DNA from 2 places in the Arthrobacter sp. 05L417 genome. Region 2 is predicted to be linked to the other one. Evidence: riboswitches for the same ligand, from Rfam matches in the RefSeq annotation. Region 2 holds a riboswitch; the other holds the start of a gene.
The links. Region 2 has a riboswitch for cyclic di-AMP ahead of AC1DJW_RS12035 (aggregation-promoting factor C-terminal-like domain-containing protein). Riboswitches for the same ligand answer to the same signal wherever they lie in the genome.
Positions count from the first base shown of each region.

Region 1 (3,397 bases), on a different contig from region 2:
CCGGAGCTATTTAGCCACCAACGCGGATGAAGACCGGGCCGGAGCCGACGTTGACGCTGTACAGGGCGGTGGTGCCGCCGTTCCAGCCACCGTGGACTGCCATGCCGTTGCCGACGTAAACGGCGATGTGGGCCATGCCCATGCCACCGTTCTGGTAGTAGACCAGGTCTCCCGGCTGCGCTTCAGCAGCGCTGACCGTGCGGCCAAGGGAGAGGTAGTCTGCCGGCCAGCCGTGGAAGTTGATGCCAACAGCGGCCAGGGAGTTCGAAGCCAGGGCGGTGCAGTCCTGGGCAACGCCAAGCTGTGCGTAAGCTGCGGCAGCAATTGCTGCTCCCTTGCCACTGGCAACCTTGGTGGCGGGTGAAACAGCAGCCGTGACAGAAAGCGTTGAGACGCCGGTAGCGGCACCCGCAGCCTGCGAAGCCGGAGCGGCTTCCTGGGTGGCAACCGGAGCTGCGACAACCGGAGCAGCTTCGGTGGAAACCACCGGGCGCTCGTACTTGATGGCGACGGAGGAGTCGGCCGAAATGCTGGCTTGGGCGATGGACTGGACTTCCAGGGCGGAGGTCGAAGTGGACTCGCGGGGGACGTTGGTTTCTGCAGCGTTGGCTGCGATACCGCTAGTAAGCACCAGGCCGGAAGCAGCAGCGATAACTGCCGCCTGGCGGCCTACGCCACCGGCGTTGCTGCCGACAGTCTTAGCGATAACGGCAAGCGAGTTGGTCTTGGTGACCGCGGCACGGTGGCGCGCAACAGTAGAGCGTGAAGACACGTTAAGAGGCCTCTCCCTATGCCCGCGAGGTAAGCTGTCGGATTCGGATGGGAGTCATCCGGCCACACTTCTCCCTCTCGGAAGTCATGCGACTTAACCCCAAGGCCATCGGTGAAGATGACCAAAAGTGGGTCCCCCGCCTCTGCCAGACGATGTTTTGCGAACGGAACCTCGGGCAGTGGCAGAGCTAGGCAATCCACCCGAGTGCATCAACTCTCTAAAAGTTGATGCGAGTTAGACGGTACATGAGTTTTGGCTGAATGTCACATTCAGGTCACGGAGCGTGACAAGCATGCGAGAGACGTCCATCGGATTGGCTACAGCCAGCCCAGGGGGTCAACGACGTCGCCGTTGACCATGACTTCAAAATGGAGGTGGCAGCCCGTAGAGGCGCCAGTGGTACCGCTCAAAGCGATCACATCGCCGCGGCTGACCGTTTGGCCCACTTGGACGCTGAACGAAGACAAATGGTTGTACGTGGTTTCCAGGCCGTTGCCGTGGTCCACCACGATGCGGTTTCCGCCGCCATACGGATGCCATCCAGCGAATGTGACCTTGCCGGCCGCGGCCGCGTGGACCTGGGTGCCGCACTGGGCCACGAAGTCCTGGCCCCGGTGGAACTCCCCCAAACCGCCCGTGATGGGATTCACGCGGTAGCCGAACGGCGAGGCGGTGACCAGCGTGTCCAGCGGCGCCCCCAGGGTGCCCTTGGAGGACGACTCCTTGATGGTGCCGACGGACTGCGCACTCAAGAGCTGCTTGAGCTTGCTGTCCGGATCCGCCGTGGTGGAAACCGCAGCGCGGCTGAAGTCGATCGTGGCGCTTGCCGCGGCCGGAATCTCGGGCTGGGTGCCCACGGCCGACGCGACTTGGTTTGAGTTGGCAGTGGCCGTCAGGGCGCCGGTGCCCGGCATGGCGACCGTCAGAATGAGGCCTGTGGCGGCAAGGGCCACTCCGGCCTTCTGTCCTGCTCCGCTCGCGGCGGCGAACTCGGCCATTTGCCGCAAGGGACCCTTGCGGCGGCGGACTTCGCGATGGGGATCGCGGGGCCGCTCGTGCACGACGGCGCTTGTGCTCCGCAGCTCAGCAGTAGGACCGGACGCGCGTCTGCGGCCCCTGGTGTTCTGCGTAGTCAAGGTTTTCCTCTCTGACAAGCCTGCGAAGTTAGCTGTCGGATTCGGGCCAGAGAGATCGTGGACCCGGTCCGCGCGAAGGGCGCGAAGCGCAGGTATGTCCCGGAGGAACCCTGCGCTGCTTGCACTTCCGCTGCGGACTTCACCCCAAGGCCGCCTTTCGACAGCCGATGGTGGTTCCCCCGCTTCTGCCAGTGAATGGACTAATCCACCTGATCCGCTGGCAGAACTCGGCTTCGGATCAGGTAACGCTTTGGTATCGGCGCCAGTAGTCAACTATAGGGGATTAACCCCCGCAGTAATAATTTCGTTATCTTTGCCGACGGCCCTTACCGGGCAGCTTAGGCGACCGTGACAAACACGTGCGAGGCAACCTCGGGCGGCAGCTCCAGCGCGCCGTCGATATTGGGTACGCGAACGGAGATGTACTCCCCCACACGTTCCAGGGAAACCCTCGCGCCGGGCCGGATTCCGCCCTCGTCCAGCTGCACGAGCAGTTCCGGTTCCACCTGGATCGGTTCGGCCAGCCGACTGACGGTGACCCTGTTTTCCGGTGAGTATTCGTTCATTGCTTCAAGAAGGTTGACCACGCCATCCGTGAAGGCATGCGATGCGGCTCCACCCAGTGCTTCGAGTCCGGGAATGGGGTTGCCGTACGGCGATTCCGTGGGGTGGTCCAGGAGCTCGTAGAGCCGCCGTTCCACGCGCTCACTCATAACGTGCTCCCAGCGGCATGCCTCATCGTGGACGTAGGCCCAGTCCAGTCCGATGACATCGGCCAGGAGCCGCTCGGCGAGCCGGTGCTTTCGCATGACCTCGGTGGCGCGTTTCCGGCCGGTTTCGGTCAGCTCAAGGTGCCGGTCATTTGAAACAATAACCAGGCCGTCGCGTTCCATGCGTCCGATGGTCTGGGAAACGGTTGGGCCGGAGTGCCGCAAGCGCTCGGCGATGCGTGCGCGAAGAGCCACGATGTTCTCTTCTTCAAGCTCCAAAATGGTCCGAAGATACATCTCAGTGGTATCGATCAGATCCGTCATCCAGCTCAGCTCCTCGAGCGCAGTATCTTGCGTATTTTCCACCGTACCGCAGCCGACTCAGTGGTCGAACAATGGCCGAACCGGCCGGCCGTCCCGGTCCGGGCGCCAGCTCCAAGCTTAGCCTATTTTGAATTACTCCGGATAATTCCGGCACCCGCTCAGCGTCCCGCTCCAGCGCCCCTCCGTCGCCCGGTCAGGCACGGGCCCCACGCCCGGTGGAACAAATGCTTTCCACGTGGCGGACTATGACACCTTCGGTTCTGTCCCCGCCCGCGGAGTCAGGCAGAATTGGGGAGTCGAAGGGGGCAGCTTGCCGCCTGCCACGACCCATCTAGGCCGCTACTTCACCATTGGAGCATCCCGTGAGCGACAACAGCATCACCATCCCTGCCGATTTGCTGCCCAAGGACGGCCGCTTCGGCGCCGGGCCCTCCAAGGTCCGCCCCGAGCAGATC
Region 1 is NZ_JBFTOG010000016.1:25,640-29,036, reverse strand. Features, by position in the region: gene AC1DJW_RS13415 (NlpC/P60 family protein) at 11-772, opposite strand; cyclic di-AMP (ydaO/yuaA leader) riboswitch at 778-944, opposite strand; gene AC1DJW_RS13410 (M23 family metallopeptidase) at 1,090-1,908, opposite strand; cyclic di-AMP (ydaO/yuaA leader) riboswitch at 1,911-2,120, opposite strand; gene AC1DJW_RS13405 (iron-dependent transcriptional repressor DtxR) at 2,247-2,942, opposite strand; gene serC (phosphoserine transaminase) at 3,305-3,397, shown strand, end outside.
Region 1: linked by a shared signal. The riboswitch ahead of AC1DJW_RS13410 (M23 family metallopeptidase) and the one ahead of AC1DJW_RS12035 (aggregation-promoting factor C-terminal-like domain-containing protein) in region 2 are both predicted to bind cyclic di-AMP.

Region 2 (3,397 bases):
AGCGAGGACCGGCGACGGCGATGCCAGCCACACCTTGCGCAGGGCGTTACCGCGTCCCTTCTCCTCAAGATGGACAACCGCGAGCTCAGGCAGTTCCCTTGCCACGCGCTCCGCGATTTTCAAGGTGCCGTCCGTGCTCGCGTTGTCCGCCACGGTGATGCGGAAGCCGTGCGGGAAGGATTCGCGCAAGTGGCCGTGAAGCCTGCGCAGGCACTCCTCGAGGTCGCGTTCCTCATTGAAGACGGGGATGGTGACGTCGAGGACAGGGATGGCGGTGTGGGTGTCCACGGGGGCGCGACGCACGGTGCTCGGTTGAATTGGGGTGTTGGGTTGAACGGGGGTGTTGGGGTGGAAAGGCGCGTTGCCTTGGATGGGAAGGCCCGGCGGCACCACCGCGGGGTCCTTCAGGGTTCCGGAGGTGGATTCGATGAGCGTCATGTATCCAGAGTGCGGCTGCCTAATATGAGGGCTTTAGGCGGAACCTGTGACGTGGCTGTGGATGTCTGAGCGCCGTGCGGGAATCATGTGCCCGGCCAGAATACGTCGAGGCCCGCCCCGGAAGGGACGGACCTCGACATACTTTTGCTCGTGGCTCGTGGGCTTAGTACCAGTTGTGGGCCAAGTGGAAGGACCACGCCGCCGACGGCGATCCGTAGCGTTCCTTGATGTAGTTCAGGCCCCAGCGGATCTGAGTCTGGTAATTGGTCTGCCAGTCGGCGCCTTCTGATGCCATCTTGTTGCCCGGCAGCGATTGCCCAATGCCGTAGGCGCCACTGGAGGCGTTGGTGGCAGTGGTGCGCCAATCCGATTCCTTGTTCCACAAGGTGATCAGGGCTGACATTTCGCCCTGGCCCCAACCGTAGGAGGGAAGGATGCTCGCGGCGTAGGCCTGGGCGCCAGCCGGATCATCGACGGCGACGGGTGCGGCCGGAGCTGCTGGCGCCGGGGGTGCCGCGGGGGCGGCCGGTGCGGCAGCCTGGGGCGCGACGGCGGCCGGAGCAGGGGCGGGTGCCTGGCTCGGCGTCGGCGTGGCGCTCGGCTTGGGGCTCGCGCTTGCGCTCGCCGACGGCGTGGCGCTGGCTGATGGCATGGCTGAGTGATCCGCCGTGCGCGATTCGGAGGTCCGGCTCATGTCCTGGGCATTGATGGCCTGTCCGGCGGCCTGGGTGGCGGCGCCTGCACCGAGGAACACGGCGACGACGCCGGCAACAACGGCCATGCGCTGGCCGGTGCCGAGGTTCGAGGCGACTCGCCTCAAGGTGGAACGTGACTTGTTTCTCCGGGCAGGTTCGCCGCGGTGGCGCGCAACAGGGCGCGACTGATTCCTGGAATCAGACATGGTGATTGCCTCTCGACGCCTGCGGAGTTAGCTGTCGGATTCGGATGAGGTCATCCGGCCGTGGCCACAGCGAATTGTGGCGGTACGGCTTCACCCCTAGGGCTGGCTCAACATGAGCGCTTGCCCGGAGACCTGGGTCCCCCGTCTCTGCCTGGACTGTTGGGCACCGGGGAGTGGCAGAGCTCGGCGCCTACCCGGCGGTGGCCGGAATGATCCAGCGCACCCATTCGACGGTACAGGAGGATCCAGCTTAAGTCACATTTAGGTAACGGAGATCACGACGCCGGTGCGTCGACTTGCGCTCGACGCGCACCGGCGTCGCGCTTTTCTGGTTGGTCTCTTCAGGCGGTGGCGGTCCTGAGCGCCGGGAGCCGCACCGCGAACTCCGTCCGGCCCGGGCGGGACGCCACTTCCACCGTGCCGCCATGCGCCTGGACAATGGATTCCACAATCGAAAGGCCGAGCCCGGACGTGCCCTCGGAACCGGAGCGGGCGGCGTCGGCACGGGCAAAGCGCGAGAAGATCCTGCCCTGGAATTCAGGCGGGATGCCCGGGCCGTTGTCGGTCACGGTCACCACGGCACTGCCATCGGCGGAGCGCATGACGCCCGTGACCACGGTGGTTCCCGCCTCGGTGTGCTTGCGGGCATTGGAGAGCAGATTCGCCAGAACCTGGTGGAGTTGGGTGGTGTCGCCGCGGACCGTGAGGGGCTCATCCGGGAGCTTGAGCTGCCAGATGTGCTCGGGGGCCATGACTTTCTCGTCGCTGACGGTTTCGATCACCAACTGCGTAAGGTCCACATCGGTGAACTCCGGCGCCTTCCCTTCGTCAAGCCGGGCCAAGAGAAGGAGGTCCTCTACGAGGGTGGTCATGCGTTCTGACTGGCTCTGCACCCGGCCCAGTGACTTGCGGCCGTCCTCCGTGAACGTCTCGGTCATGCGCAAGAGTTCGGTGTAGCCGCGGATGGCGGTCAGCGGAGTGCGTAGTTCGTGCGACGCGTCGGCCACGAACTGGCGCACCTTTGTCTCACTTTGCTGGCGCGCTTCGAGGGCGCTGGAGACGTTGTCCAGCATCAGGTTCAATGCATGGCCGACGCTTCCCACTTCGGTGCTCGGGTGGGCCGCCGACGCAGGAACGCGCACCGCGAGGGCCACCTCGCCGGCGTCGAGCGGAAGTTTCGATACCTTGGTGGCGACGTCGGAGAGTTGCTCCAAGGGGCGCATGGTGCGGCGGATCAGCACCGTTCCGGCCAGCCCGATCAGGACCAGTCCGCCCAAGGACACCAGCACCATGGTCCACACGAGCGAGGCTTCGGTGTCCTCTTTCGAGGCGAGCGGCAGCCCCGTGATAACCACATCGCCGTAGGGTGTTTCGGCAGCCACCAGCCGGTAGCCGCCACTGGACAGGGTGCGATCAACAGGGCGGCCGTCGGAGGGGAGGGCCAACAGGATTCGCGCGTCGCTGGGGGACAACGGCGCACGGGTGGCATCGGAGGACAAGAATCCGGCATCACTGCTCACCTGGCCGCCAAGAATGCGTGCATTCAGCGTGCCGATGCTCTGGCCCCGGGGATCCAAGGGGTCCGGACGGCCGCCCGGGTTGCCCTGCGGTGGGCGGCCATGGGAGGCCTGCATCAATTGCTGGTCCAGCTGCTTCGTGAGGAACACGTCCATGGAGGCATAGCTGACCACCCCGACGGCACCGCAGATGGCCACAAGGAGTGCCATCGAGAGCAAGATCAAGCGCGTGCGCAAGTGCCAGGTTGAAGGATTGAACCAGCTGTGGTCAGTCTGGCGGGGGATACCCGAGAGTGCGGACATTCGGCGCCCCGGCTATTCGGCAGGCTTGATGACGTAGCCGGCTCCGCGCACCGTGTGGATCATGGGCGGGTGGTTGGCCTCGATCTTCTTGCGCAGGTATGAGATGTAAAGCTCCACGATGTTGGCTTGGCCGCCGAAATCGTAGTCCCACACACGGTCCAGGATCTGGGCCTTGCTCACCACGCGCTTGGGATTTTCCATGAGGTAGCGCAAGAGTTCGAACTGGGTTGCCGTGAGC
Region 2 is NZ_JBFTOG010000013.1:77,818-81,214, reverse strand. Features, by position in the region: gene AC1DJW_RS12040 (bifunctional glycosyltransferase family 2/GtrA family protein) at 1-438, opposite strand, end outside; gene AC1DJW_RS12035 (aggregation-promoting factor C-terminal-like domain-containing protein) at 602-1,339, opposite strand; cyclic di-AMP (ydaO/yuaA leader) riboswitch at 1,342-1,515, opposite strand; gene AC1DJW_RS12030 (sensor histidine kinase) at 1,681-3,159, opposite strand; gene AC1DJW_RS12025 (response regulator transcription factor) at 3,172-3,397, opposite strand, start outside.